2 regions of the Streptomyces sp. NPDC058741 genome follow, and region 2 is predicted to be linked to the other one. Evidence: riboswitches for the same ligand, from Rfam matches in the RefSeq annotation. Region 2 holds a riboswitch; the other holds the start of a gene.
The links. Region 2 has a riboswitch for glycine ahead of gcvT (glycine cleavage system aminomethyltransferase GcvT). Riboswitches for the same ligand answer to the same signal wherever they lie in the genome.
Positions count from the first base shown of each region.

Region 1 (15,330 bases), on a different contig from region 2:
GCTGCTATTTTCGGATGGGCGTTCGCCGGATGGGGTACAACCCTGTACTGGTGGGCAGGAGTCCTCTACGTGGTCCAAGTCCGCCGCCTGGTCCGTGCGGACGCCATGGCCGATTGAACTCGGGGATTGCCCCGGCCTGCGCGCTGCGATGGCCCGATGTCTCAAAGTGCGGGACAATCTTCGCGGGGAAGTCGGCTAGACCGTCGTCTCTTTGAGGAGGACGCTTCCGACATGAAGGCCGTAGTGATGGCCGGAGGCGAAGGCACGCGCCTTCGTCCCATGACCTCAAGCATGCCCAAGCCGCTCCTGCCTGTGGCCAACCGCCCGATCATGGAGCACGTGCTGCGGCTGCTCAAAAGGCATGGGCTCAACGAAACAGTCGTGACCGTCCAGTTCCTGGCCTCGCTCGTCAAGAACTACTTCGGTGACGGCGAAGAGCTCGGGATGGAGCTCACCTATGCCAACGAGGAGAAGCCACTCGGTACCGCCGGAAGCGTGAAGAACGCGGAAGAGGCGTTGAAGGACGACGCCTTCCTCGTCATCTCCGGCGACGCTCTGACGGATTTCGACCTCACCGAGCTGATCAATTTCCACAAGGAGAAGGGCGCTCTGGTCACGGTCTGCCTGACACGTGTGCCCAACCCCCTGGAATTCGGCATCACCATCGTCGACGAAGAAGGAAAGGTGGAGCGCTTCCTGGAGAAGCCCACCTGGGGCCAGGTCTTCTCCGACACGGTGAACACCGGCATCTACGTGATGGAGCCCGAGGTCTTCGACTACGTCGACCCGGACGTGCCCGTCGACTGGTCCGGCGACGTCTTCCCGCAGCTGATGAAGGAAGGCAAGCCGATCTACGGCTATGTGGCCGAGGGCTACTGGGAGGACGTCGGCACCCACGAGAGCTATGTGAAGGCCCAGGCCGACGTACTCGAAGGCAAGGTCGACGTCGACATCGACGGATTCGAGATCTCGCCGGGCGTGTGGGTCGCCGAGGGAGCCGAGGTGCACCCCGACGCCGTCCTGCGCGGGCCCGCCTACATCGGTGACTACGCCAAGGTCGAGGCCGGCGCCGAGATCCGCGAGCACACCGTGGTGGGCTCCAATGTCGTGGTCAAGAGCGGTGCGTTTCTGCACAAGGCCGTCGTCCACGACAACGTCTACGTGGGGCCGCACAGCAATCTGCGCGGCTGCGTGGTCGGCAAGAACACCGACATCATGCGTGCGGCCCGGATCGAGGACGGGGCGGTCATCGGTGATGAGTGCCTGATCGGTGAAGAATCGATCGTCCAGGGCAATGTGCGGGTCTACCCGTTCAAGACCATCGAGGCCGGTGCCTTCGTCAACACCTCGGTGATCTGGGAATCCAGGGGCCAGGCGCACCTCTTCGGCGCCCGCGGCGTGTCCGGGATCCTGAACGTGGAGATCACGCCGGAACTCGCCGTGCGTCTGGCGGGTGCGTACGCGACGACCCTGAAGAAGGGCTCGACCGTCACCACGGCCCGCGACCACTCGCGTGGTGCCCGTGCGCTGAAGCGGGCGGTGATCTCGGCGCTGCAGGCCAGCGCCATCGACGTCCGGGACCTGGAGAACGTGCCGCTGCCGGTGGCCCGGCAGCAGACCGCGCGAGGCAGTGCGGGCGGCATCATGATCCGTACCTCACCCGGGGTGCCGGACTCCGTCGACATCATGTTCTTCGACGGACAGGGCGCCGACCTCTCGCAGGGCAGCCAGCGCAAGCTCGACCGGGTGTTCGCGCGGCAGGAGTACCGGCGTGCCTTCCCCGGCGAGATCGGTGACCTGCACTTCCCGGCCAGTGTCTTCGACTCGTACACCGGGTCGCTGCTGCGGAACGTCGACACGACCGGGATCGCGGAGTCCGGGCTCAAGGTGGTCGTCGACGCCTCGAACGGCAGCGCCGGTCTCGTGCTGCCGAGCCTGCTCGGAAAGCTCGGGGTCGACTCGCTGACCATCAACCCCGGTCTCGACGAGTCGAGGCCGACGGAGACGGGCGACATGCGCCGGTCGGGGATGGTGCGGCTCGGCGAGATCGTGGCGTCCTCGGGGGCCGCGTTCGGCGTGCGGTTCGACCCCGTCGGTGAGCGGCTGTCGCTCGTCGACGAGAAGGGCCGGATCATCGAGGACGACCGGGCGCTTCTGGTCATGCTGGACCTCGTCGCCGCCGAGCGGCGCAGCGGCCGGGTCGCCCTCCCGGTGACCACCACCCGGATCGCCGAGCAGGTGGCGGCGTACCACGGGACCCAGGTCGAGTGGACGACCACCTCGCCGGACGACCTCACGCGGGTCGGCGGCCAGGAAGGGACGATCTTCGGCGGTGACGGCAAGGGCGGCTTCATCGTCCCCGAGTTCAGCAGCGTGTACGACGCCACCGCGGCGTTCGTCCGGTTGATCGGGCTGGTGGCGCGGACGCAGCTCACCCTCAGCCAGATCGACGCGCGGATCCCGCGGGCGCACGTCCTCAAGCGGGACCTGGCGACCCCGTGGGCCGTCAAGGGGCTCGTGATGCGGCGGGTCGTCGAAGAGGCCGGAGACCGCTCCGTGGACACCACGGACGGTGTGCGGGTGGTGGAGACCGACGGCCGCTGGGTGATGGTTCTGCCCGACCCGGCCGAGGCCGTCACCCACCTGTGGGCCGAGGGGCCGGACGACGCCTCCGCGCAGGCCCTGCTCGACGAGTGGTCGGCGGTCGTGGACAGCGCCGGCCGCTAGAACGGGCCGCACGCGCGCGTGCCGGACAAGTGTCCCCAACGGGGCCTGTCCGGCACGCCGGAGGGCCCGTTCGGAGGTGGTGCTCGCGACGTGCGACGATGTGCGGCATGCCGCAGCAACCCCCCATTCGGAGCACTCCCGCGCGGCCCCGGCGCCCGGACGCGTCCATGTCGTTGATCACCAACGTCATGGACCACAGCCTCGACGACGGTTACGCCGAGGCCGCAGAACGGAAGAAGGCCGCGGGCGACGGTGGCCTGCCGAAGACCCTCCGCGCGAAGTTGGGGCTGGCGGCCGGCCTGGTGCTCGCGGCCCTCGTCGTGACCGTCGGAGCCGCCCAGGCCCGGGTCTCGGCTCCGGTGGTGGCCAAGGAGCGGGAAGAGCTGGTCGACCGGATCGACCAGGAGTCCGAGGCGGCGGACCGGCTGGAGGACTCCGTGGACGACCTGCGCGCGGATGTCGGCGCGCGGCAGCGCGAGGCGCTGAAGCACAGCGGGGGCAGCGCGGAGTCCGAGCTGGTGGGGATCTCGTCCGGTTCCGTCGCGGTGCACGGGCCGGGGGTGAAGCTCGTGGTGAACGACGCCAGGGAAGCCGGCACGGGCGGTGACGGCGATCCGCGCGGCAGCTCGGGATTCTCCGACACCGGCCGGGTGCGTGACCGGGACATGCAGCGTGTGGTCAACGGGCTGTGGGAGTCGGGCGCCGAGGCGATCTCCATCAACGGGCAGCGGCTGACCGCGCTGTCCGCGATCAGGGCCGCCGGAGACGCGATACTGGTCGACAACAAGCCGCTGGTGCCGCCGTACACGGTGCTCGCGGTGGGGGACGGGCCGCGGCTGAGCGCGCGGTTCCAGAACAGCGCGGACGGGCTGTATCTCGACGCGCTGCGGGAGAGCTACGGCATCAGGACGGGCATATCCGCGGAGGACGACCTCCGGCTGCCTGCTGCTCCGAGCCTGATCGTACGTACAGCACAGCCGAGCACTGAGAAGAGCGAGAAGGGCACATCGTGATCGCTGTACTGGGCCTCATCGTGGGAGTGGTGGCCGGCCTGTTGGTCCGGCCCGAGGTTCCGGCGGTGGTCGAGCCGTATCTGCCGATCGCCGTCGTGGCGGCCCTGGACGCCGTCTTCGGAGGGCTGCGGGCCATGCTCGACGGCATCTTCGACGACAAGGTGTTCGTGGTGTCGTTCCTGTCGAACGTGGTCGTGGCCGCACTGATCGTGTTCCTGGGCGACAAGCTGGGTGTGGGTGCCCAGCTGTCGACGGGCGTGGTGGTCGTGCTCGGTATCCGGATCTTCTCCAACGCCGCGGCGATCCGCCGCCATGTGTTCCGGGCGTGAGGCCGATGAGCGAACACGACGACCGGCGGGCCGGCGAGCAGGGCGACATCCGTGCCGGCCGGCGCGACGCCAGCGGCCAGTCCGGGAACGGGCTGCGCAGGGAACTGCCCCAGGAGGTGCCGGCCAGGGCGGTGCCCGCCGCCCAGGCCGTCCCCGGCCAAGCGCACGCGCCGGAGCCGGAAACGGAACCGGAGGCGACGTCCGAGCCGCGGCTGACCGGGCGGCAGCGGCTGGCGCAGGGGCTGTGGCCGCCGCGGGTCACCCGGGCCCAACTCATCGTCGCGCTACTGCTGTTCGGCCTCGGGTTCGGGCTGGCGGTGCAGGTGGCGTCGAACAGCGACAGCGACAGTGCCCTGCGCGGGGCGCGGCAGGAAGATCTTGTTCGCATCCTCGATGAACTGGATGACCGTACTCAACGTCTTGAGGACGAGAAGCAAGGTCTGGAGAAGCAGCGCGACGAGCTGGAGAACAGCTCGGACCAGGCCGAGGAGGCTCGGAGGCAGACGATCGAGAAGGAGAGGCAACTCGGCATCCTGGCGGGCACGGTGGCCGCGCAGGGGCCCGGCATCACCATGACGATCGAGGACACGAAGGGGACGGTCGAGTCGGACATGCTGCTCGACGCGATCCAGGAGCTGCGGGCGGCGGGCGCCGAAGCGATCCAGGTGAACGGCGTGCGGGTGGTCGCCGGCACCTATCTCACGGACCCGGGCAAAGGCGTGAGCGTCGACGGGAACAAGATCAACGCGCCCTACCGTTTCAAGGTCATCGGCCAGCCGCAGGACCTCGAGCCGGCGCTCAACATCCCCGGAGGCGTGGTGCAGACTCTCGAGAAGGAACACGCCAGCGTGGTGATCGAGCGGTCGACCAAGATCGTCGTGGACGCCTTGCGAGCAGCGAAGCGGCCTGACTACGCTCGGTCGTCCTCGCAGTGAGCGGGGGGTGCATGGGCGACGTCCGGCGAGGGCATGAGGTTGCGGGGGGTCGGCGCACCGAATGGGTGGTGCGTGGTGGAAACTGTCTGGTGCAGACGGACGTTGTCAGGATGTCCGGGTCCGCCAGAGTGTTCAGTCAGGGTTCGTCCTGCCCCACGGGCGGGTCTGTTTCGGTCAAGGGGAATCGCCCGTGAAGTTGTTTGCGAAGTTGTTCGGCAAGAGCGCGCGAGAGGGCGGCGACAACGCCACCGCTCGTCATCGCGCACAGCCTGACGCGGAAGGCCAGCGGCCGCTCTTCCGCGACCAGGTCGGAGGCCCCGGTGGTGACGTCTCCGGAGGTCAGGGCGCACCGTCGGTTGACCCTGCACAGCCCGGCGGCATAGCTTTCGGTCAACCGTCAGCCTCGGGTGCGGGTGGGCTCTCCGACCCGTACGCGTCCCATGCCCCTGGTGGGCAGCCGCCGCAGGAGGATCCGATGTCGGCTCTGGTGTGTACGAGGTGCGGTAACCGCAACGCGGAGAACAGCCGCTTCTGCTCCAACTGCGGCGCGCCGCTGCGTCCGGGGGCGACCCCGGAGCGTCCGTCCGAGACGACCTCCACGATCTCCATCTCCGGTCTCGAGGCCTACGACAGCGAGACCACCGGCCAGACGCCGATGCCGACGCTGTCCCCCGAGGCGCAGGCCGCCGTGGACGCGCTCCCGCTGGGCTCCGCGCTCCTGGTGGTGCGCCGCGGGCCGAACTCCGGCAGCCGCTTCCTGCTGGACGGCGACCTGACCACGGCCGGGCGTCATCCGCAGAGCGACATCTTCCTGGACGACGTGACGGTCTCCCGGCGGCACGTGGAGTTCCGCCGCGGTCAGGACGGTTCGTTCACGGTGGCCGACGTGGGCAGCCTGAACGGCACGTACGTGAACCGCGAGCGGATCGACCAGGTCGCCCTGAACAACGGCGACGAGGTCCAGATCGGCAAGTACCGGCTGGTCTTCCACGCGAGCCAGCGGGGTTACTGACCCGGATTCCGTCCGGACAGGCCCCGGCGAAGGTCCATCCGTCAGGGAAGGTCCATGCTGCGAACACCGAGCGGCGGTGCCGGACACGGCACCGCCGCCACGGACAGGCTGATGAGCATCGGCACCGTGCTCAACGTGCTGCGCGACGAGTTCCCCGAAGTGACCATCTCCAAGATCCGATTCCTGGAGTCGGAAGGGCTCATCGAGCCGCAGCGGACTCCCTCGGGGTACCGCAAGTTCAGCGCGCACGACGTCGAGCGGCTCGGTCACGTCCTGCGGATGCAGCGGGACCACTACCTGCCGCTGAAGGTGATCCGGGAGCATCTGGAGGCCATGGAGCGCGGTGAGGCGGCCCCGCTGCCCGCTGTGGCCCGTCAGCGCGACGGGGAGGCCGTCGCCGAGCCCTCCGAGGGTCCCGTGGCCGCCAGGATCGGTCGTGCGCAGCTGCTGGCCGCAGCCGGCGTCGGGGAGGCCGAGCTCGCGGAGTGGGAGTCGTACGGGCTCGTCACTCCTCTGGAGGACGGGGCGTTCGACGCCAGTGTGGTCACCGTGGCGGCGCTGGTCACCGAGCTGGGGCGGTTCGGGATCGAGCCGCGTCATCTGCGGATGGTGAAGGCCGCCGCCGACCGTGAGGCCGGTCTGGTGGACCAGGTGGTGGCCCCGCTGAAGCGGCACCGGAACCCGCAGACCAGGGCGCATGCGCAGGACCGCGCGAAGGAGCTGGCGGGGCTGACGCTGAAGCTCCACGCGGCGCTGGTGCAGACGGCGCTGGGAGTGCGTCTGCCCTGAGGGGAGCGGGGCGAGAGGGGCCGGATCAGGCGCCCGATCCCTGCTCGACTACCCAAACGTCCCGAGCACGGCCTAGGGTTGCTGTGTGAACGAGCTCGATGTCGTAGGTGTCCGGGTGGAAATGCCCTCCAACCAACCGATCGTGCTGCTGCGTGAAGTGGGAGGCGACCGCTACCTCCCGATCTGGATCGGACCGGGGGAGGCGACGGCGATCGCCTTCGCCCAGCAGGGCATGGCTCCCGCGCGGCCGCTGACCCACGACCTGTTCAAGGACGTGCTGGAGGCCGTGGGCCAGGAGCTCACGGAAGTGCGCATCACTGACCTGCGGGAGGGCGTCTTCTACGCGGAACTGGTCTTCGCCAGCGGTGCCGAGGTGAGCGCCCGCCCGTCCGACGCCATAGCGCTCGCCCTGCGCACCGGGACGCCGATCTACGGCAGTGACACGGTGCTCGACGACGCCGGTATCGCGATCCCGGACGAGCAGGAGGACGAGGTGGAGAAGTTCCGTGAGTTCCTCGACCAGATCTCCCCGGAGGACTTCGGCTCCAGCAGCCAGTGAGCTCCGGCCGGACCGGACGGCGTAGGAGGCGCAGGTCGGTGACGCCCGGGGGCGGCTCGGCGGACGAGGCGGTCCGCGGCGGGCCCTCCTTGCGTGCGGAGGGGGGCAGGTGCCGGAGGTGAGTGAAAGCGTCTCACGGCCCACGCCGAACGCATTCGGCTAGCCTTTCCCCGCGGTGGGGCACGGGAAACCACTCTTAGGGTGATTATCACCCGGCGTGGCGAGTGTGGCGATCGTTGACGCACCCCTGGTGACTGCCTACCGTCGAGAAGGCAGGTCAAGGACGGAGGTCGGCGTGAGAAGCAGCGGCGGCGGTACGGCTGGGGGTGGCCCCGAGCGCAGTCTCAGGGCGAGCGGTCCGTACCCTCCCACCGGCTCACGGCTCCGCTCGAGCGGGGGAGGATGTGCCCGGCCCGACGGTGCGGCCGATCACGCTCCGCAGCGACCCACGGCGGTGCCGAGCAGCGGAGGGACGACGTCCATGGCGTCCGAGCAGATCGGCTATCGCGGCCCCACGGCGTGTGCGGCCGCCGGCATCACGTACCGCCAGCTGGACTACTGGGCCCGCACCGGGCTCGTCGAGCCGAGCGTGCGCCCCGCCTACGGATCGGGGACGCAGCGGCTCTACAGCTTCCGCGACGTCGTCGTCCTGAAGATCGTCAAGCGGTTCCTCGACACCGGGGTGTCGCTGCAGAACATCCGCACGGCCGTCCAGCACCTTCGGGAGCGCGGGTTCAGCGACCTGGAGCGGATGACGTTGATGAGCGACGGCGCAACGGTCCACGAGTGCACGTCGCCGGACGAGGTCCACGCCCTGCTCCAAGGGGGCCAGGGGGTGTTCGGGATCGCCGTGGGCGTGGTGTGGCGGGACGTGGAGAGCGCGTTGTCGCAGCTGCACGGGGAGCGGATCGACACCGGCGAGACTCTGGTCGGGCCCAACCCGGCGGACGAGCTCGCGCGGCGGCGGAACCGGGCCGTCTGAGGCGGGGCCCGGGCGGTGTGCCCGGCCGCAGGGACGTTTCCTCGTCGGGGTGCGCGGGGCTCTCCGGACGGGGTGAGCGGGAGCGGTCGGGGTGGCCGCCGGGACGTTGTCAGTGGCGTAGGGCAGCATCGGAGTCGTGAGAACCGCGCCCACGATCCTGCATCTCGACATGGATGCCTTCTTCGCCTCGGTGGAGCAGGCGTCCAAACCGAGTCTGCGCGGGAAGGCCGTGGTCGTGGGGGGCCTCGGACCACGGGGTGTGGTGGCCACGGCGTCGTACGAGGCGCGGGTGTTCGGAGTGCACTCGGCGATGCCCGTGGGCCAGGCCCGGCGGCTCGCCCCCCATGCCGCGTACCTGGTGCCGCGCTTCCAGCTCTACAAGTCGATCAGCGAGCGGGTGATGGAGCTGTTGCGGGCGCTGTCGCCCCTGGTGGAGCCCTTGAGCCTGGACGAGGCGTTCGTGGACCTGGAGGCCGGGGGAGAGGCCTGGGACGAGGCGTCGGCGCGACGGGTCGGGGTGCGGCTGCGCGCGGACATACGGGAGGCCACGGGGCTCACGGGGTCGGTGGGGCTGGCCGCGTCCAAGATGCTCGCCAAGATCGCCTCGGAGCAGGCCAAACCCGACGGGCTGGTGGTGATCGAGCCGGGGACCGAGCGGGCGATGCTCGGGCCGATGTCGGTGCGGACGCTGCCGGGCGTCGGCCCGGCGACGGGCGACCATCTGCGGCGGGCCGGGATCACCACGGTCGAGGAGATCGTCGAGGCGGGCGAGGACGAGCTGGTGCGACTGCTGGGGAAGGCGCACGGGCACGGGCTGTACGCCATGGCGCTGGCGCGGGACGACCGGCCCGTGGTGGCGGAGCGCGAGGCGAAGTCCGTGTCGGTCGAGGACACCTACGACGTGGACATCCATGACCGGCTGCGGGTCGGGCTGGAGGTGCAGCGGCTCGCCGACCGGTGCGTGCGCAGGCTGCGCGGGGCGGGGCTGTCGGGGCGGACCATCGTGCTGAAGGTGCGGCGCTACGACTTCTCGACGCTCACCCGCTCCGAGACCCTGCGCGGACCGACCGACGACCCCGCGGTGATCCGTGAGGCGGCCGCCCGGCTGCTGGACTCGGTGGACACGACGGGCGGGGTGCGGCTGCTCGGCGTGGGCGTCAGCGGCCTCGCCGACTACACGCAGGAGGACCTGTTCGCGCAGGCGGCGGGGGAGCGTAGCGTCGCCGCGGGGCCCGTCGAGGAACACGCCGTGGAGCCGGCCGGGGAGCAGCCGGCCCTCGCCGAGCGGCGCTGGCCCTCCGGGCACGATGTGCGGCACGACGAGTTCGGGCACGGGTGGGTGCAGGGGAGTGGCCTGGGGAGGGTCACCGTCCGGTTCGAGACGCCCGGCTCGCGGCCCGGGCGGGTGCGGACCTTCCGGGTCGACGACCCGGCGCTGGAGCCGGCGGATCCGCTGCCGCTGGTGTTACGAAGACCCGGGGAGGGCGGCGCCGCCGGCTCCGCGGGGGCGGAGGCGGCGCGGGACGAGGCGCCGGGTCCGTCTTCCGGGGTGGGCGGGGACCTGTCGTCCGGCGCCCTCGCCGTAGACGTCCGCGGTCCGGCCGGGGGCGGCCACAGGGCTCAGGTCGTCGTTTCGTCCCGGTCCGCCAGCCTGCCGAAGTCACGGTCCGGGAGCGGGGGAGGGGCGGCGACGTCGAGGCCGTAGTGGTGGTAGAGCTGGAGCTCCTGCTCGGGGGAGAGGTGGCGGCCCACGCCGAAGTCGGGGGCGTCCTTGATCAGGGCCCGTTCGAAGGGGACGTGCAGGGCGCCGTCGATCAGTTCGCTGGGCTCCAGGGGGACGAACGCGTCCCGGCTGAACAGGCCGGTCCGTATCGCCGCCCACTCCGGCTCGCCGGTGGCGTCGTCGAGGTAGACCTCGTCGATGGTGCCGATCCTGGTTCCGTTGCGGTCGAATGCCTTGCGGCCGATCAGGTTGCGCGGATCGATCTCGGTACGCACGGGTCCTCCACGTGGTCGCACTCATCCGTATCCCCTACAAAACGGCACAATGGAGGAGGCGGCCACTCGAAGGTCCGTGCGGGGCCCTCGCTGGTACGCTGGCAGCGGCCGCTGACCCCGTGCGGGAGAGTCCTCCGGACATCACCGGAGGCGCCGAAGGAGCAAATCCTCCCCGGAATCTCTCAGGCACACGTACCGCACGGACGAGGTCACTCTGGAAAGCAGGGCGGGTGTCGACGGCTTCCGCTCTCACCGACGGTGAAAGCCGGAGGCCTTCGGGCGATCCGGTGAAGCTCTCAGGTCGAGATGACAGAGGGGGAGGCCGTTCGGGTACCCGCGCCGTGGTGCCCCTCGAAGGTCGTGTCAGACCAGGAGGCCTCCGCAATGACCGCCCATCGCATTCCGCTCTCCGAGCTCGAAGAAGCAATCCCCTTCGAGCAGCGCCACATCGGCCCCGATCACGAGGCCCGCGCCAAGATGCTCGCGCAGGTCGGCTACGGCTCGCTGGACGAGCTGACGGCCGCCGCGGTCCCGGCCGTGATCAAGAGCGCCGAAGCGCTCGGCCTCCCGGGGGCCCGCAGCGAGGCCGAGGTGCTCGACGAGCTGCGCTCCCTGGCCGACCGCAACCAGGTCCTCGGCTCCATGATCGGGCTCGGCTACTACGGCACGTTCACCCCGCCCGTCATCCTGCGCAACGTCATGGAGAACCCGTCCTGGTACACGGCCTACACGCCCTACCAGCCGGAGATCTCCCAGGGGCGCCTGGAAGCCCTGCTGAACTTCCAGACCGTGGTCGCCGACCTCACCGGACTGCCGACGTCCGGCGCCTCCCTGCTCGACGAGGGCACCGCCGCCGCCGAGGCCATGGCGCTGTCGCGGCGCATGGGCAAGAACAAGAAGGGTCTGTTCCTGGTCGACGCGGACGCGCTGCCGCAGACCATCGCCGTGATCCGGACGCGGGCCGAGCCGACCGGTGTGGAGGTCGTCGTCGCCGACCTCGGCGACGGCATTCCGGCGGAGATCGCCGAGCGTGAGATCAACGGCGTGCTGATCCAGTACCCGGGCGCCTCCGGGGCCGTCCGCGACATCAAGCCCGTCATCGACCAGGCGCACGAGTTCGGCGCGCTCGTCACCGTCGCCGCCGACCTGCTCGCCCTGACGCTGCTGAAGTCGCCCGGTGAGCTCGGCGCGGACATCGCCGTCGGGACGACGCAGCGGTTCGGTGTGCCGATGGGCTTCGGCGGTCCGCACGCGGGCTACCTGGCGGTCCAGGAGAAGATGGCGCGGAGCCTGCCCGGGCGACTCGTGGGCGTCTCCGTGGACGCCGACGGCAACAAGGCCTACCGGCTCGCCCTGCAGACGCGTGAGCAGCACATCCGCCGCGAGAAGGCGACCAGCAACATCTGCACCGCGCAGGTGCTGCTCGCCGTCATGGCCGGCATGTACGCCGTGTACCACGGGCCGGAGGGCCTCAAGGGCATCGCGCGGCGCACCCACCGCTACGCCACGGTCCTCGCCGCCGGGCTCGCCGGCGGCGGGGTCGAGGTCGTGCACGGCTCCTACTTCGACACCCTGACCGTGCGCGTCGCGGGCCGGGCCGCCGAGATCGTGGCCGCGGCCCGGGACAACGGGGTCAACCTGCGCCTGGTCGACGCCGACCACGTCTCGATCGCCTGCGACGAGACCACCACCCGGGCCCAGCTGCGGGCCGTGTGGGCCGCCTTCGGCGTCGAGGGCGTCGTCGAGGCGCTGGACGCGGCCGCCGAGGACGGCCTCCCGGCCGCTCTGCTGCGCACCGACGAGTACCTGACCCACCCTGTCTTCCACCAGTACCGTTCCGAGACGGCCATGCTGCGCTACCTGCGCCGGCTGGCCGACCGCGACTACGCACTCGACCGCGGCATGATCCCGCTGGGCTCCTGCACCATGAAGCTCAACGCGACCACGGAGATGGAGCCGGTCACCTGGCCCGAGTTCGGGCAACTGCACCCCTTCGCGCCCGCCGAGCAGGCGGCCGGCTACCTCACGCTCATCCGTGAGCTGGAGGACCGCCTCGCCGAGGTCACCGGCTACGACAAGGTCTCCCTCCAGCCGAACGCCGGGTCGCAGGGCGAGCTGGCCGGTCTCCTCGCCGTGCGCGGCTACCACCGGGCCAACGGCGACGAGCAGCGGACCGTGTGCCTCATCCCGTCCTCCGCGCACGGCACCAACGCCGCCAGCGCCGTGATGGCCGGCATGAAGGTCGTCGTCGTGAAGACCGCCGACGACGGCGAGATCGACGTCGACGACCTGCGGGCGAAGATCGAGCAGCACCGGGACCAGCTCGCCGTGCTGATGATCACCTACCCGTCCACGCACGGCGTGTTCGAGGAGCACGTCTCCGAGATCTGCGCGCAGGTGCACGAGGCGGGCGGCCAGGTCTACGTCGACGGCGCCAACCTCAACGCGCTCGTGGGGCTCGCCAAGCCGGGTCACTTCGGCGGTGACGTCTCGCACCTGAACCTGCACAAGACCTTCTGCATCCCGCACGGCGGCGGCGGCCCGGGCGTCGGCCCGGTGGCGGTGCGCGAGCACCTCGCGCCGTACCTGCCGAACCACCCGCTGCAGCCCGAGGCCGGGCCGGAGACGGGCGTGGGTCCCATCTCCGCGGCGCCCTGGGGCTCCGCGGGCATCCTGCCCATCTCCTGGGCGTACGTCCGGCTCATGGGCAGTGAAGGGCTGAAGCGTGCCACCCAGGTGGCCGTGCTGAGCGCCAACTACATCGCCAAGCGCCTGGAGCCGCACTACCCCGTGCTCTACACCGGCCCCGGCGGCCTCGTCGCGCACGAGTGCATCATCGACCTGCGCCCGCTGACCAAGGCGACCGGCGTGAGCGTCGACGACGTCGCCAAGCGGCTGATCGACTACGGCTTCCACGCGCCGACGATGTCGTTCCCGGTGGCCGGCACGCTGATGATCGAGCCGACCGAGTCCGAGGACCTGACCGAGCTCGACCGGTTCTGCGAGGCGATGATCGCCATCCGCGCGGAGATCGAGAAGGTCGGCTCCGGCGAGTGGCCCGCCGAGGACAACCCGCTGCGCGGCGCCCCGCACACCGCGGGCGCGCTCGCGGGGGAGTGGGAGCACGCCTACAGCCGTGAGGAGGCCGTCTTCCCGGCCGGCGTCTCCGTCGCCGACAAGTACTGGCCGCCGGTGCGCCGCATCGACCAGGCCTTCGGCGACCGGAACCTGGTCTGCTCGTGCCCGCCGCTGGACGCGTACGAGGACTGATCGACCGAGCTGGTCACAGCGAGGGGCTCCGCGACGCGGGGCCCCTCTCCGTCGTGCGGGGGGTGCCTGTTGAGTCGGCACGGAGCCCCGGGTTCGACGTCGTCGGGCGTGCGGGGTTCGCGGAAAGTTCCGTCGCTGAGCATGGCGAACAGGACGCTGACGCGGTGGCGGGCGAGGCGGAGGAGGACCTGGGTGTGGGTCTCGCCGCGGGCTCGGCACGTGTCGTAGTAGGTGCGCGAGGCGGGGCGTGGAGCGCGGTGAACGCGGACAGGAACATCGCGCGTTTGAGCCGCCGGTTCCCGGTTCTGGGGGCGTGTTCGCCGTGGATCGAGGTCCCGGACGACTTGGTCGCCGATGCGAGGCCGACGTAGGAGGCCAGGTGGGCGGCGCTCGGGAAAGAGCTGCCGCCGCCGACGGTGACCAGGAGAACCGCGGCGGTCCTGACGCCGATGCCGGGCATCGAGGTCAGGACCTGGGAAAGAGGGTGAGCCTCCAGCGGTTCGTTGCTCTGGGTTTCCAGGGCCCGGCGTTGTTCGTGGACGGCCGCGAGTGAGACGGTCAGGGGCGGGATGACGATGTCGAGGGTTCCGGTGCCGGGGACGACGACGGTCTGCTCTTCGAGTGCGTCGAAGACGGCCCCGAGGCCGGCGGCCCTCTTGCAGGACTCCGAAACACAACGGCGGGATCGCAGGGCAGCTCCGCATACCGGAGCCCGGCGATGGACACGAAGTCGCCGGCCGTGACGCAGTCGAACCGGTACGGTCCGGTGGCCTGCGCTGAATCGTGTTCCGTCGCTCATGGTCCACGGTGACGGTCGCCGAAAACGCGTCGGGGCCGGTGCGCAGTGTGTGCCTCCGGCCCCTCATGTCTGCGGGCGGGGTCCCGGCCCGCCCGGCGGCCGTCAGGCGGCCGTCATCACCTGGCTGCCCGCGAGCGGACGGTGCGGGGCGATGACCCGGCCGTCCGGCAGGAGCTCACCGGTGTCCTCGAAGAGCACCACGCCGTTGCACAGCAGGCTCCACCCCTGCTCCGGATGGTGCGCCACGAGGCGGGCGGAGTCCCGGTCGGCGGAGTCGGCGGACGGACACGGTGTCTGGTGCTGGCACATGGGTGGGATCTTTCGCTCTGTCGTGATGGACTAGGTGACCGGGCTGGTCGAGTCGGTCGTCGTGTGTGTTCCGCGGCTGGAAGTGTCGTTCATGGCCGCCCCCGTGTGATAAGTCGTCGGAACCCAGTGTTGCCCCACGGGCGTCGTTCCGCAGGGATTTCGCAGCACCGCTTCTCACAGGTTCATGACGCATCACCCGCGCGGGCGGTTCATCCCAACTGCACTGTCCCTTCGGGTGGTTCGCAGTGGCCGGATGGGGCTAGTCCGGTCGGGTCGGCGGCGGTTCGAGGCTCGTGCGAGCCGTTCGGTGCTCGTAAGAGCGGTCGCCGGGCGGAAATGGGCGGATCCCGCCTGCCGGCTGGCGGCGACGGGATCCGTGAACGAGGGTGGCCCGCTGTGTCAGGCGGGGGAGTCGAGCAGCCGGGTCGGGGTCGCCCGGTGGGTCAGCACCGGGAGCAGTTCGGCGACGCGGTGCGGACGGTGGGACGCGATGCCGGGAGGCGCCGGGGCCAGCGGGACGAGCAGGTCGGTGGCGGCGGGATGGCCGGTGCCGCCGTCCGCGGTGCAGTCCTCGTGGAGCCAGAGCGTCAGCATGTACAGGCCCGGCA
Region 1 is NZ_JBHYQH010000012.1:695-16,024, forward strand. Features, by position in the region: gene ACFW6P_RS12430 (CDP-alcohol phosphatidyltransferase family protein) at 1-117, shown strand, start outside; gene ACFW6P_RS12435 (sugar phosphate nucleotidyltransferase) at 232-2,727, shown strand; gene ACFW6P_RS12440 (DUF881 domain-containing protein) at 2,826-3,740, shown strand; gene ACFW6P_RS12445 (small basic family protein) at 3,737-4,069, shown strand; gene ACFW6P_RS12450 (DUF881 domain-containing protein) at 4,075-5,004, shown strand; gene ACFW6P_RS12455 (FHA domain-containing protein) at 5,066-6,016, shown strand; gene ACFW6P_RS12460 (MerR family transcriptional regulator) at 6,071-6,805, shown strand; gene ACFW6P_RS12465 (bifunctional nuclease family protein) at 6,891-7,364, shown strand; gene ACFW6P_RS12470 (MerR family transcriptional regulator) at 7,660-8,346, shown strand; gene ACFW6P_RS12475 (DNA polymerase IV) at 8,483-10,051, shown strand; gene ACFW6P_RS12480 (PRC-barrel domain-containing protein) at 9,967-10,344, opposite strand; glycine riboswitch at 10,457-10,552, shown strand; gene gcvP (aminomethyl-transferring glycine dehydrogenase) at 10,729-13,614, shown strand; partial or broken gene ACFW6P_RS12490 (transposase) at 13,719-14,248, opposite strand; gene ACFW6P_RS12495 (DUF5999 family protein) at 14,516-14,722, opposite strand; gene ACFW6P_RS12500 (hypothetical protein) at 15,122-15,330, opposite strand, start outside.
Region 1: another riboswitch for glycine. It lies ahead of gcvP (aminomethyl-transferring glycine dehydrogenase); the one in region 2 lies ahead of gcvT (glycine cleavage system aminomethyltransferase GcvT).

Region 2 (15,330 bases):
GCAACATCGGCGGCAACCTGACCCGGCGGCTCACCGCCCTCGGCCATGACGTGTCCGTCGCCAACTCCAGGGGACCGCACACGCTCACGGCCCTGGCGGAGGAGACCGGGGCGACGCCCGTACCGGTCGGGGAGGCCGCCCGGGGCGCGGAGGTGGTCGTGGTGACCATCCCGCTGAAGGCGGTCCCGGAGCTGCCGTCCGGCGTGCTCGACGGCGCGGCGGACGGTGTCGCGGTCATCGACACCGGGAACTACTACCCCCGCCAGCGGGACGGCAGGATCGACGGCATCGAGGACGACGGCCTCACCGAGAGCCGCTGGACCGAACGGCAGCTCGGCCACCCCGTCGTCAAGGCCTTCAACGGCACCTTCGCCCAGGACATCCTGGACCGCCCGCGCCCGGCCGGCGCCCCCGACCGCATGGCCCTGCCGGTGGCCGGCGACGACGACGCGGCCAAGCGGAAGGTCCGGGACCTCATCGAGGAACTCGGCTTCGACACGGTGGACGCGGGCGGCCTCGACGACTCCTGGCGCCAGCAGCCCGGCACCCCGGTCTACGGTCTGCGCGGCGGTGTCGAGGAGGTCACGCAGGCCCTGGCGCAGGCGTCGCCGGAGCGCACGGCGGACTTCAGCGGCTGAGCCGTCCGGCGCTCAGGCGCCCTCGGCCCACCTGCGCAGCGCCGCCTCGCACCCGAAGGCGGCCACGTTCTTGTCCACCGGGTCGTCGGTGTACTGGTGGAAGCGCCACTTCGCCTTGATCCGGGGCTCGCCGGCGGAGACGTAGTCGGCGATCCACAGGCCGTCGCCCGCGTGGGAGCTCGTGTCGATGTTCAGCCAGAAGTGCCGGTTGCAGTAGAGCACCACCCGGTTGTCCGGCCGCAGGTCCTTCAGCCTCCGGATGAAACGGTCCTTCTCCGCGTTGCTCGCGTGCGTCCCGCTGCCCGTGGTCTCCCAGTCGACGGCGAGGATGTCGCCCGGCCGGTCCGGGGTCTTGCCGACGAAGTACTCGGCCTGGGCGGTGAGGTTGCCCGGCCACAGGAAGTGGTAGAAGCCGACGACCAGCCCGGCCTCTCTGGCCCGCTTGGTCTGGGCCGCCAGTCTGGGGTTGACGTAGGAGCGGCCCTCGGTCGCCTTCACGAAGACGAAGGAGAGGCCGTCGGTGTCGTAGGAGGAGCTCTGGTAGGCGCTCACGTCGATGCCGCGCAGCATGGGGGTCTCCCTGAAGTGCGGGTGGGGGAGGGGGAGTCGGCTTCCGCGGAGGTTCCGCCGGATCCGGGGATGTTGTGATGCCCCGTGACGGCTGGCTCCACGCCGGGCGCGCGGTGGCGGGCGCCCGGCGCTCGTGAACGGCGGGCGGATTCAGGACGCGGAGGTGGTGACCGGGGAAGCGGGCGCGCCGGCGGCACAGGGGGCCTCGCCCCGTCCAGGGAGAGGTGCTCGGTCTCGCCCCTCGGTTGTGCCGTGCCGCACGGTGAGAGGCCTCGGCGGGCTCAGCACTCGATGATGTTCACCGCCAGCCCGCCCCGCGCCGTCTCCTTGTACTTCACCGACATGTCCGCGCCGGTGTCCTTCATCGTCTTGATGACCTTGTCCAGGGACACCTTGTGGGAGCCGTCGCCGCGCATCGCCATGCGGGCGGCGGTGACCGCCTTGACCGCGGCCATGCCGTTGCGCTCGATGCAGGGGATCTGGACCAGGCCGCCGACCGGGTCGCAGGTCAGGCCGAGGTTGTGCTCCATGCCGATCTCGGCGGCGTTCTCGACCTGCTCGGGCGAGCCGCCGAGGACCTCGGCCAGGGCGCCCGCGGCCATGGAGCAGGCGGAGCCGACCTCGCCCTGGCAGCCGACCTCGGCGCCGGAGATGGAGGCGTTCTCCTTGAAGAGCATGCCGATCGCGCCCGCGGCGAGCAGGAAGCGGACCACGCCCTCCTCGTCGGCGCCGGGCACGAAGTTCATGTAGTAGTGCAGAACCGCCGGGATGATGCCGGCCGCGCCGTTCGTCGGGGCGGTGACGACCCGGCCCCCGGCGGCGTTCTCCTCGTTCACGGCCATGGCGTAGAGGGTGATCCACTCCATGGCGAGGGCCTGCGGGGCGCCCTCGGAGCGGAGCTTGCGCGCGGTGTTGGCGGCCCGGCGGCGCACCTTCAGGCCGCCCGGCAGGATGCCCTCGCGGGACATGCCGCGCGCCACGCACGCCTGCATCACCCGCCAGATCTCCAGCAGGCCCGCGCGGATCTCCTCCTCGGTGCGCCAGGCCCGCTCGTTCTCCAGCATCAGCGCGGAGATGGACAGGCCGGTCTCCTCGGTGAGGCGCAGCAGCTCGTCGCCGGTGCGGAAGGGGTACTTCAGCACGGTGTCGTCGAGCTTGATGCGGTCAGCGCCGACCGCGTCCTCGTCGACGACGAACCCGCCGCCGACCGAGTAGTACGTCTTCGTCAGCAGCTCCGTGCCCCAGGCGTCGTACGCCCACAGGGTCATGCCGTTGGCGTGGTACGGCAGGGCCTTGCGGCGGTGCAGGACCATGTCGTCGTCGAAGGAGAACGCGACCTCGTGCTCCCCGAGCAGGTTCAGACGGCCGCCGGCCTTGATGGCCTCCACGCGCTCGTCGGCGGTCTCCACGTCCACCGTGCGCGGCGAGTCCCCCTCCAGGCCGAGCAGCACCGCCTTGGGCGTGCCGTGGCCGTGGCCGGTCGCGCCGAGCGAGCCGTACAGCTCCGCGCGGACCGAGGCGACGGATTCCAGGAGCTCCTCGTTGCGCAGCCGCCGGACGAACAGGCCGGCCGCGCGCATCGGGCCGACGGTGTGGGAGCTGGACGGGCCGATGCCGATCGAGAACAGGTCGAAGACCGAGATGGCCACGGGGGGACTCCTGACTACGGGGGTGGTGCGGAGGGGCAGGGTGCCGCGGCCGCTTGTGGCGGGCGCGGCACCGGAGAGGTTTCTCTACTTGTCCAGAACCGCGTACAGCGGGTGCTGGTCGGCCAGGGCCTTCACCCGGGCCCTGAGGGCCTCCGCCTCGTACGACGGCTTCAGCGCCTCGGCGATGACGTCCGCGACCTCCGCGAAGTCGTCCGCCCCGAACCCGCGGGTGGCCAGGGCCGGCGTGCCGATCCGCAGGCCGGACGTCACCATCGGCGGGCGCGGGTCGTTCGGGATCGCGTTCCGGTTGACGGTGATGCCCACCTCGTGGAGGCGGTCCTCGGCCTGCTGCCCGTCCAGCTCCGAGTGGCGCAGGTCGACCAGGACCAGGTGCACGTCCGTGCCGCCGGACAGGACGTCCACGCCCACGGCCCGCACGTCGTCCTTCACCAGGCGCTCGGCCAGGATGCGGGCGCCCTCCAGCGTACGGCGCTGGCGCTCCTTGAAGTCCTCCGAGGCGGCGACCTTGAAGGCGACGGCCTTGGCGGCGATCACATGCTCCAGCGGACCGCCCTGCTGACCGGGGAAGACGGCGGAGTTGATCTTCTTGGCCAGTTCGGCCGTGGAGAGGATCACGCCGCCGCGCGGGCCGCCCAGGGTCTTGTGGGTCGTGGTGGTGACCACGTGCGCGTGCGGCACCGGGTTGGGGTGCAGCCCGGCGGCCACGAGACCGGCGAAGTGCGCCATGTCGACCATCAGGTACGCGCCGACCTCGTCCGCGATCCGGCGGAACTCCGCGAAGTCCAGCTGCCGCGGGTACGCCGACCAGCCGGCGACGATCAGCTTCGGCCTGGACTCCTTGGCCAGCCGTTCGACCTCGGCCATGTCGACCCGGCCGTCCTCGCCCACGTGGTAGGCGACGACGTCGTAGAGCTTGCCGGAGAAGTTGATCTTCATGCCGTGGGTCAGGTGCCCGCCGTGGGCGAGGTTCAGACCCATGATGGTGTCGCCCGGCTTGAGCAGCGCGAACATCGCGGCCGCGTTGGCCTGGGCGCCCGAGTGCGGCTGCACGTTGGCGTGCTCGGCGCCGAACAGCTCCTTGATGCGGTCGATCGCGATCTGCTCGACCACGTCGACGTGCTCGCAACCGCCGTAGTAGCGGCGGCCGGGGTAGCCCTCGGCGTACTTGTTGGTGAGGACCGAGCCCTGCGCCTCCATGACGGCGACCGGGGCGAAGTTCTCCGAGGCGATCATCTCCAGCGTGGACTGCTGGCGGTGCAGCTCGGCGTCGACCGCGGCGGCGACGGCCGGGTCGAGCTCGTGCAGGGGTGTGTTCAGGACGGACATACGGCTACGACTCCTCAGCCGGCGGCGAACGCGGTGTACTCGTCGGCCGAGAGCAGGTCGCCCGGCTCGTCGGTGACGCGCACCTTGAACAGCCAGCCGCCCTCGAAGGCCGCCGAGTTCACCAGCGACGGGTCGTTGACGACGTCCTCGTTGACCTCGGTGACCTCACCGGAGACCGGGGAGTACAGGTCGGACACCGACTTGGTCGACTCCAGTTCGCCGCAGGTCTCGCCCGCGGCGACGGTGTCGCCCACCTCGGGGAGCTGGACGAAGACCACGTCGCCGAGCGCGTTGGCCGCGTGCTCCGTGATGCCGACCGTCGAGACGCCGTCCTCTGCGGCCGACAGCCACTCGTGCTCCTTGCTGTAACGCAGCTGCTGGGGGTTGCTCATGGCCTGGATTCTCCTGTACGCGCGGGAGTGCTGTGAAAAGGGGGACTGCTGGTGAGCTGGGACGACGGGGCGGGGGCGAGGCCGTAGCCGCGGCCTCCCGGCCAGTGTCTACTTCTGGCGCTTGTAGAACGGCAGCGCCACGACCTGGTACGGCTCGTGGCTGCCCCGGATGTCCACGCCCACACCGCTCGTGCCGGGGGCGGCGTGTGCGGCGTCGACGTAGGCCATGGCGATGGGCTTGCCCAGCGTGGGGGAGGGTGCGCCGGAGGTGACCTCGCCGATCACCTCGCCGCCGGCGACGACCGCGTACCCGGCCCGCGGGACCCGGCGGCCCTCGGCGACCAGGCCGACCAGTACGCGCGGCGGGTTCTGCCCGGCCCGGGCGGCGGCCTCCGCGAGCGCCTCGCGCCCGACGAAGTCGCCCTCCTTCTCGAACTTCACCACACGGCCGAGACCGGCGTCGAAGGGCGTCAGGGAGGTGGTCAGTTCGTGCCCGTACAGCGGCATCCCCGCCTCCAGGCGCAGCGTGTCGCGGCAGGACAGCCCGCACGGGACCAGGCCGGCGCCCTCGCCCGCCTCGGTCAGCGCCTGCCACAGCTCGACCGCGTGCTCCGGCTTCACGAACAGCTCGAAGCCGTCCTCGCCGGTGTAGCCGGTCCGGGCGATCAGCGCCGGGACGCCCGCGACCGTGCCGGGCAGTCCGGCGTAGTACTTCAGGCCGTCGAGGTCGGCGTCGGTGAGGGACTTCAGGATGCCGGGGGACTGGGGGCCCTGGACGGCGAGCAGCGCGTAGGCGTCCCGGTCGTCGCGGACCTCGGCGTCCAAGCCGGCGGCGCGCTCGGTCAGCGCGTCCAGGACGACCTGGGCGTTGGAGGCGTTGGCGACGACCATGTACTCGGTCTCGCCCAGCCGGTAGACGATCAGGTCGTCCAGGATGCCGCCGTCGGCGCGGCAGATCATGGTGTAGCGGGCGCGGCCCGGCTTCACGCCGCCGATGTCGCCCACCAGCGCGTGGTCGAGCAGGGCGGCGGCCTGCGGGCCGGTGACGGTGATCTCGCCCATGTGGGAGAGGTCGAAGAGGCCGGCCTTCGTGCGCACGGCGGTGTGCTCGTCGCGCTCGGAGCCGTAGCGCAGGGGCATGTCCCAGCCGGCGAAGTCGGTCATCGTCGCGCCGAGCGAGCGATGCAGGGCATCGAGCGCGGTGTGACGGAGTTCTCCTGTACTGCTCACAGTCGGTCGTCTCCCAGGGCACATGGGGGTCCCTCACGCGCGGGCGGAGCCGGGCGTGGGGGAGGGCGAGGTCGTTCCTCCCCATCTGTCATCGGAACCTGAGAGGTTCGCCATGACCTTGCCGGTCCATGGCTTGCACCTTGGGTGGAGCCGGCCTGCCGGGGCAGGGGAGGGCCCGCTTTTCAGATGTGCCTCGCCCGCGCGGTAACGGGGCCTGAGAGATTCAAGGGAGGGACTTGCTCCTTCGGCGCCCCAGCGTCAGCGGTGCTGGGGACTCTCCCGCGCGGATTCAAACGGCCGGTATGCAGTTGGCGCGCACATCATTGCACGCATCCTTCCCACGCGGCAGGGGGACCTTTCCCAGGAAGAGCACAGCGTCCCGCCCGCCGGGCCCGTGATCTGTAGCAGCCCTGTTGCAGGACCAGTAAGGAAATGAGAGGCCTGTGGCATTACCTTCTTTTTACACTCGGCGGGGATGGGTCTCCGTACCTGGCCTCAGGGGAGGACGTTCACGGTGAACAGGACCACGGCGTACGCCACGACCACGGGCATCGCGCTGCCCGAGCAGCCGGCGGTCCCGGCCCGGGCCGCGTGCGGCCCGGTGCCGGCGCCCGTCGTCCGCGATCTGCGCGAGCGCGCCGGCCGCGGCCCGCACGCGCTGCTGTTCGGCCCCCGCGACCTCGTCGTGGTCACGGGTCTGCCCGGCTCCGGCAAGTCCACGCTGATGCGCCGCACGGTGCCGGGCCGGCGCGTCGACTCCCAGGACACCCGCGACCGCTGGGAGCGCCGTATGCCGGGCTTCCTCCCCTACGCGGTCTACCGCCCGCTGGTCCGCCTCGCCCACTACGCCGGGCTGCGCCGCGCCCTGCGCACCGGCGAGGGCGTCGTCGTCCACGACTGCGGCCACCAGGCCTGGGTCCGCCGCTGGCTCGCGCGCGAGGCCCGGCGCCGGGGCGGCACCCTGCACCTGCTCCTCCTGGACGTCACCCCCCAGGAGGCCCTGGCAGGCCAGCGCGACCGCGGACGGGGCGTCTCCCGCTACGCCTTCCTCCGCCACCGCGCGGCCACCACCCGCCTGCTCCGCTCGGTGGAACGAGGCGACCTGCCCCCCGGCTGCGCCTCGGCCGTCCTGGCCGACCGCGCGGCGGCGGACACGTTGCGCGGCATCGGCTTCGTGGGCTGAGCGATCGCGCGGGGGAAGGGGGAGGGGCGAGGGCGAGAGGGGGGCACGGCGAGAGGGGCCACGCCCCCCTCTCGCCCACCCGCCCGAACCCCACCGTCAGCCCCAGCCCCCACCCGACCGCCGGACTCCCGGCACACGGACGAAGCCCCGAGGGCCACGAGCCGTTAGCCTTCTTAGCCTCAGCAGTGGTTCCAGGCAGGGCGGTAGGCAGATGGACTTCCCGGCGGACTTCTCCGCGGACTTCCCGGCGCAGACACAGACCCACCCGCACGGCGGGTGGCCCGGCAACGAGCTGGAGGAGGTGCTCTCGGCCTCGCTCGGTGCCGGGCCGGCGGCCGGGGGGCGGATCGTCGAGGTGCTCGGGCGGAGCTTCGTCTGGGTGCCGCTGCCCAGCGGCGGCGGCCCGCGCAGCGGCCCCCTCGACCTCCCCGGCATCGAGATCGACGGCCAGGCGTTCGTGCCGGTGTTCAGCTCCGAGGAGCAGTTCCGGCAGGTCGTCGGCTCCCACATGTCGTACACCATCGCCCCCGCCGTGGAGTTCGCCCGCGGACTGCCCCCGCACGCGGGCATCGTCGTCAACCCCGGCGGCGTGGTCGGCGTACCCCTGCCGCCGCCCGCAGTCGCCGAGCTGTGCCGGGCCGGCCGCACCCCGCTGGACGGTCCCGCGAGCGGCGGCCGCGTCCGTCTCCTCGAGCCGGACTGGCAGGACGACCCGGTCGACTTCCTCGCCGCCGCCTCCACCGAGTTCGAGGCGACCGGCGTGGTCCTCACCGCCCGCCGCTGCCTCGCCGCGATCGAGACGGCCGACCCCGTGATGTTCGTGGGCGTGGAACTCTCCCAGTGGGAGGGTGACCTGCGGGCCCTGCCCCTGGAGGCCCTCACCCGGGCCGTCACCAGGGCACCGGCCCCCTGGCCGGTCAACCTGGTCCTGCTGGACGTCGCGGAGGACCCGGTGGGGGAATGGATGCGCGACCGGGTCCGCCCCTTCTACCAGCGGTAGGGCAACGATCCGGCACCCGGCGAGCGGGAAAGAGTCCCGAGCCGGCGGGCGGGCTTAAGCTAGGTCACGGTCGAGGCGTTGTACGAAGGGGCGGTAAAGGTGAGCGCGAGCGGCACGGCCGCGGCCGGACAGGTCGAGCACATGCTGCGCCAGGTCACGCCCGGGCGTTACGACGCCTACGAGGCACTCCTGCGCGCGCTCGCGACGCCCCGCACCGGCCGGATCTGGATGCTCCTGTGGCACGGCCAGGCCGGCTCCCCGGACGCCCGGTACGGGAGGATGGAGGTCGACGGGCACGGCTACGCCCCCTGTGTGACCTCCGCCCAGGAGCTCTCCGCCAGCGGCTGGGCCCGCTCCTACGAGGTGGTCGACGGCATCGACGTCGCCCGCGCCCTCTACCCCGACCACTACGGCCTCTGGCTCAACCCGCACGCCCCCGGCGGCGGTGTCGGCGTCCCCTGGCCCGACCTGCGCCGGATCGCCACGGGCCTGGACCGCCAGCCGGCGGGACCGCTGCGGTTGTCCGAACCGGCCATCGAGGTCCCGCAGTTCTACGCCCTGCTCGCCCAGAACGCCCACCGCACCCCGGCCGTCCGCGCCCTGCGCCGCGCCTGGGTGCAGCCCGCGCTCGGCGCTCCGTACCTCGCCATCGGCCTGGACGTCTACGACACCTCGCCGCAGGCCGTGGATGCGGTGCGCGCGATGATGCAGCAGTCCCTCGGCGCCGTGCCGGAGGGACTCCCCGTCTCGACCGTGGCCATGTCGGACGAGTACGACCCCGTGGCCCTGTGGCTGCGCGCGAACGCCCGCCCGTTCTACGACCGCGAGGCCCACGCCACCGCCCCCGTCCAGGCCCCCGCCTCGGGCTACGGCTACCCGCCCGCCCAGAGCGGATACTGAGCACACCCGCCGAACCGCCTCATGACCGCAAGGTGCACGCACCCGTCTCTTCGCGCGTAGACCGGGGTGGAATGTGACGCTCTGCGCCGGATGTCCCAACTCGCGTGGCACCGGTGGCCGTTACCTGCTGTCCGGATAACGGAATCCCCCAGACAGCATCACGTTTACGCATCCTTTCACCGCCAAGTCTGGCAGCAAAACGCCGAAGCGTTGAAGACTCCCGGCACCAGGGGTTGCTCGCCCCTGTGTACGACGGACAGACACGCCGCCACAGCGGAATGCGCGGACCGGCCACCGCCGGTTGAGAAGAGGGGTCCCTGCCTGATGACGGCACCATTGCACGAGCCGACCGCGGAAGCGGCTCCGAGTGCGGCCGAGGAAGCGGTAGTCGCCGGCGGCGGTGCGAAAGCCGTACAGGGTCGTTCTCTGGGCCGGATCGCCTGGGAGCGCCTGAAACGGGACAGACTCGCACTGGCCGGTGGCGTCATGGTGCTCGCGCTCATAGCGATCGCCCTCCTCGCGCCGGTCATCACGGGCCTGGTGGGCCAGGACCCCGAGTCCCGCCACGAGGAGCTGATCGACCCGCTGTTCGGCACTCCCACGGGGGCGTGGGGCGGCATCAGCGGCGAGCACCTGCTCGGCGTCGAGCCGGTGAGCGGCCGCGACATCTTCGCCCGCATCGTCTACGGCGCCCAGATCTCGCTCCTCGTGGGCTTCCTGTCCGCGATCGTCGCCGTCGTGATCGGCACCGTCCTGGGCGTCCTGGCCGGCTTCTTCGGCGGCTGGGTCGACGCCGTCATCAGCCGTGTGATGGACGGTCTGCTGGCCTTCCCGCAGCTGCTGTTCATCATCGCCCTGGTCTCCGTCATGCCGGGCGAGATGCTGGGGCTGACCGGCACCGGCGTGCGCCTGTTCGTGATGATCCTGGTCATCGGCTTCTTCGGCTGGCCCTACATCGGACGCGTGGTGCGCGGCCAGACGCTGTCGCTGCGCGAGCGGGAGTACGTCGAGGCGGCCCGGTCGCTCGGCGCCGGCCGGTTCTACATCCTCTTCAGGGAACTGCTGCCCAACCTGGTCGCGCCCATCATCGTGTACACGACGATGATGATCCCCACCAACATCCTCACCGAGGCGGCGCTCAGCTTCCTGGGCGTGGGCGTCAAGCCGCCCACGGCCTCCTGGGGACAGATGCTCTCGAGCGCGATCGACTACTACGACTCGGACCCCATGTACATGGTGGTCCCGGGCGTGGCGATCTTCATCACCGTCCTTGCCTTCAACCTCTTCGGTGACGGCGTGCGTGACGCGCTCGACCCGAAGGGCTCCCGCTGAACTGCCGTACTACAGCGACCCGTGGCATTTGGCACCGGGGCTCTCATCCAAATCCGGAGGATCCGAGATCGTGACTACCCAACGCACCTCAGGGCGGCGCAAGCAGGCCATGGCCGCTGCGGCCGTGGTCGCCGCACTGCTGACCACGGCGGCGTGCGGCGGCGGCAACGACGACGAGGGGTCGAAGAACGGCGCGGCCGGCTTCAACGCCGCGAACAACAAGGTCGCCCAGGCCTCGCTCGCCAAGAAGGGCGGCACCCTGAAGTTCGCCGGTGCCCAGGACGCCGACTCGTGGGACACCACGCGCGGCTACTACGGCTTCATGTGGAACTTCTCCCGCTACTACAGCCGCCAGCTGGTCACGAGCAAGACGGAGCCGGGCAGCGCCGGCACCAAGCTGACCCCGGACCTCGCCACCGGGCTGGCCAAGATCTCGGACGACGGGAAGACCTACACGTACACCCTGCGTGAGGGCCTCACGTGGGAGGACGGCAAGCCGATCACCTCCAAGGACATCAAGTACGGCATCCAGCGCGTCTGGGCGCAGGACGTGCTGTCCGGCGGCCCGGTCTACCTGAAGGACGTGCTCGACCCCAAGGGCGAGTACCCGGGTCCGTACAAGGACAAGTCCGCGGACAAGCTGGGTCTGAAGGCCATCGAGACCCCCGACGACAAGACCATCGTCTTCAAGCTGCCGAAGCCGAACTCGGACTTCGAGGAGATGCTGGCCCTGACCTCGGCGTCCCCGGTCCGCCAGGACAAGGACACCAAGTCCAAGTACGGCCTGCGCCCGTTCTCCTCCGGCCCGTACAAGTTCCAGTCGTACAACCCGGGCAAGGACCTGACACTGGTCCGCAACACCGAGTGGAAGCAGGACTCGGACCCGATCCGCAAGGCGTACCCGGACAAGATCACGGTCAAGTTCTTCTCCAACGCCAACGACATGGACGCGCGTCTGATCGCGGGCGACTACGACCTGGACATCAACCAGACCGGCATGTCGCCGCAGGGCCGCAGCACCGCCCTGAAGCAGCACAAGGGCAACCTGGACAACCCGGTCTCCGGCTACATCCGCTACGCGGTCTTCCCGCAGAGCGTCAAGCCGTTCGACAACATCGACTGCCGCAAGGCCGTCATCTACGGCGCCGACCACGAGTCGCTGCAGACCGCCCGCGGCGGCCCCGTCGCCGGTGGCGACATCGGCACCAACATGCTGCCGCCGTCCGTCCCGGGCGCCGAGGGCCAGAAGTACGACCCGTACGAGCTCGCCGGTGCCAACAAGAAGGGCAACGTCGACAAGGCCAAGGAAGCGCTGAAGGCCTGCGGCCAGCCGAACGGCTTCAAGACCACCATCGCGGTGCGCAACAACAAGCCCGCCGAGGTGGCCACCGCCGAGTCCCTCCAGGCGTCGCTGAAGAAGGTCGGCATCACCGCCGACATCGACCAGTACGACGGCTCGCAGACGGCCGGCATCATCGGCAGCCCTTCGAACGTGAAGAAGAAGGGCTACGGCATCATCATCATGGGCTGGGGTCCTGACTTCCCGTCCGTGCAGGGCTACGGCCTGCCGCTGTGGGACAGCAGCTACATCCTCGAGAGCGGCAACAACAACTACGCCCTGATCAAGGACAAGGCGATCGACGGCCTGTTCGACAAGTACACCACCACCCTGGACGACGCGGGCAAGACCGAGATCGCCACGGAGATCAACCACAAGGTCATGGAGGGCGGCTACTACCTGCCCTTCGTCTTCGAGAAGTTCATCAACTGGCGCTCCAGCCGTCTGGCCAACGTCTACACGACGGACGCCTACAGCGGCATGTACGACTTCGTCAACCTCGGTCTGAAGTCCGCGAAGTAACCGGCACACCCGCCGTACGGCACGAAAGGCAGGTGAAGGCCGGCGCGGCGTGACCTCGGGCCACCGGAAGACCTCCGGTGGCCCGAGGTCCGCGGTGGGCCGAGATCTGTGCTCGCTTACCTGATCAGGCGGCTGTTCGCCGCCGTAGTGATGCTCGCGGTCATCATCATGGTGGTCTTCGGCATCTTCTTCCTCGTCCCCAAATGGGCGGGCGTCGACATCGCCAGCAGCTTCGTGGGCAAGCAGGCCGACCCGGCGGCCGTCGAGGCCGTGCGGCAGAAGCTGGGCCTGGGCGACCCGATCTACGTCCAGGTCTGGGAGTTCTTCAAGGGCATCTTCGTGGGCCGCACGTACGCGGGCGGCGGTGATGTCACCGAGTGCGCCGCGCCGTGCTTCGGTTACTCGTTCCGCAGCGAGCAGGCCATCTGGCCGGTGCTGACCGACCGCTTCCCGGTGACCCTGGGGCTCGCGCTCGGCGCCGCCGTGCTGTGGCTGCTGTTCGGTATCGCGGCGGGTGTCCTGTCCGCGCTCAAGCGGGGCAGCCTGTGGGACCGCGGCGCGATGGTCGTCGCCCTCGCCGGTGTCTCCCTGCCCATCTACTTCACCGGCCTGCTGAGCCTGGCGATCTTCTCCTACGGGCTGGGCTGGATCAACGCGGAGTACGTGCCCCTGGAGGAGAGCGTCACCGGCTGGCTCGGCGGCATGATCCTGCCGTGGGTCACCCTGGCGTTCCTGTACGCCGCGATGTACGCCCGCATCACCCGCGCCACCATGCTGGAGATCCTCGGCGAGGACTACATCCGCACGGCCCGCGCCAAGGGCCTGCGCGAACAGGTCGTCATCCGCAAGCACGCCATGCGCTCGACGATGACGCCCATCCTCACGATGCTCGGCATGGACCTCGGCGCCCTCATCGGCGGTGCCATCCTGACCGAGACCACGTTCAGCCTGCCCGGTCTGGGCCAGGCCGTCCTCAACGCGATCAAGAACCAGGACCTGCCCATCATCCTGGGCGTCACCCTGATCACCTCTCTCGCCGTGCTCGTCGCCAACCTCGTGGTGGACGTCCTGTATGCCGTGATCGACCCCCGAGTGAGGCTCGCATGACCGAACTCAGCAAGACCGGTGCAGCCGTGGGCGAGCCCACCGGCGACTCGCCGGCGCCCACCGCCTTCCTCGAAGTGCGCGACCTGAAGGTGCACTTCCCCACCGACGACGGCCTGGTCAAGTCCGTCGACGGGCTGAGCTTCCAGCTGGAGAAGGGCAAGACCCTCGGCATCGTGGGCGAGTCCGGCTCCGGCAAGTCGGTGACCTCGCTCGGCATCATGGGCCTGCACACCGCCGGGCAGTACGGCAAGCGCAAGGCCCGGATCTCCGGCGAGATCTGGCTCGACGGCACCGAGTTGCTGTCCGCCGACCCGGACCACGTGCGCAGGCTGCGCGGCCGCGAGATGGCGATGATCTTCCAGGACCCGCTGTCCGCGCTGCACCCGTACTACACGATCGGCCAGCAGATCGTGGAGGCGTACCGGATCCACCACGACGTCGACAAGAAGACCGCCCGGCGCCGGGCGGTCGAGATGCTCGACCGGGTGGGCATCCCGCAGCCCGACAAGCGGGTCGACAGCTACCCGCACGAGTTCTCCGGCGGCATGCGCCAGCGCGCCATGATCGCGATGTCGCTGATCAACAACCCCGAACTGCTCATCGCGGACGAGCCGACGACCGCCCTGGACGTGACCGTCCAGGCGCAGATCCTCGACCTGATCCGGGACCTGCAGAAGGAGTTCGAGTCCGCGGTCATCGTCATCACCCACGACCTGGGCGTCGTCGCCGAACTGGCCGACGACCTGCTGGTGATGTACGGGGGCCGGTGCGTCGAACGAGGCCCGGCCGAGAAGGTGTTCTACGAGCCCCGGCACCCCTACACCTGGGGCCTGCTCGGCTCGATGCCGCGCCTCGACCGCGAGCAGCAGGACCGCCTGATCCCGGTCAAGGGGTCCCCGCCCTCCCTGATCAACGTCCCGTCCGGCTGTGCCTTCAACCCGCGCTGCCCGTATGCCGACCTGCCCAAGGGCGACGTCACCCGCACGGTCCGCCCCGAGCTGACCGAGGTCGGCAGCTCGCACTGGGCCGCCTGCCACATGACCGCGGAGCAGCGGGAGCGTATCTGGACCGAAGAGATTGCGCCGAAGCTGTGAGCGAGAATTCCAAGGACACGGCCGTGACCACTTCCGCCGAGAGCGACGGCACCGAGGCGAGCGCCGCCGGGGCGGCCACCCTCACCGAGGACGCCGCCCAGGGCGAGATCCTGCTGAAGGTGACCGGCCTGCAGAAGCACTTCCCGATCCGCAAGGGCCTGCTCCAGCGGCAGGTCGGCGCCGTACGGGCGGTCGACGGCATCAGCTTCGAGGTCCGGGCCGGTGAGACCCTCGGTGTCGTGGGCGAGTCCGGCTGCGGCAAGTCGACGATGGGCCGGCTGATCACCCGGCTGCTGGAGCCCACCGCCGGCACGGTCGAGTTCGAGGGACGCGACATCACGCACCTCGGCGTCGGCGGCATGCGCCCGCTGCGCCGCGACGTGCAGATGATCTTCCAGGACCCGTACTCGTCGCTGAACCCGCGCCACACCATCGGCACCATCGTCGGCGCCCCCTTCCGGCTCCAGGGCGTCACGCCCGAGGGCGGCGTGAAGAAGGAGGTGCAGCGGCTGCTGGAGGTCGTGGGCCTCAACCCCGAGCACTACAACCGGTATCCGCACGAGTTCTCCGGCGGCCAGCGCCAGCGCATCGGCATCGCCCGCGCGCTCGCGCTCAACCCCAAGCTGGTGGTGGCGGACGAGCCGGTCTCCGCGCTGGACGTGTCGATCCAGGCGCAGGTGGTGAACCTGCTGGACGACCTCCAGCAGGAGCTGGGTCTGACGTACGTGATCATCGCGCACGACCTGTCGGTCGTCCGGCACGTCTCGGACCGGATCGCGGTGATGTACCTCGGAAAGATCGTCGAGCTGGCCGACCGCGAACAGCTCTACAAGTCGCCGATGCACCCGTACACCAAGGCCCTGCTGTCGGCGGTGCCGATCCCGGACCCGCGGCGCAAGTCGGCCAAGAGCGAGCGCATCCTGCTCAAGGGCGACGTGCCCTCGCCGATCTCCCCGCCGAGCGGCTGCCGATTCCACACCCGGTGCTGGAAGGCGACGGAGATCTGCAGGACGACCGAGCCGCCGCT
Region 2 is NZ_JBHYQH010000027.1:43,244-58,573, reverse strand. Features, by position in the region: gene ACFW6P_RS21525 (NADPH-dependent F420 reductase) at 1-638, shown strand, start outside; gene ACFW6P_RS21520 (glycoside hydrolase family 25 protein) at 651-1,208, opposite strand; gene ACFW6P_RS21515 (L-serine ammonia-lyase) at 1,490-2,857, opposite strand; gene glyA (serine hydroxymethyltransferase) at 2,942-4,204, opposite strand; gene gcvH (glycine cleavage system protein GcvH) at 4,219-4,596, opposite strand; gene gcvT (glycine cleavage system aminomethyltransferase GcvT) at 4,705-5,850, opposite strand; glycine riboswitch at 6,019-6,118, opposite strand; gene ACFW6P_RS21495 (AAA family ATPase) at 6,341-7,009, shown strand; gene ACFW6P_RS21490 (enhanced serine sensitivity protein SseB) at 7,221-8,009, shown strand; gene ACFW6P_RS21485 (enhanced serine sensitivity protein SseB C-terminal domain-containing protein) at 8,109-8,909, shown strand; gene ACFW6P_RS21480 (ABC transporter permease) at 9,234-10,241, shown strand; gene ACFW6P_RS21475 (ABC transporter substrate-binding protein) at 10,312-12,102, shown strand; gene ACFW6P_RS21470 (ABC transporter permease) at 12,211-13,209, shown strand; gene ACFW6P_RS21465 (ABC transporter ATP-binding protein) at 13,206-14,303, shown strand; gene ACFW6P_RS21460 (ABC transporter ATP-binding protein) at 14,300-15,330, shown strand, end outside.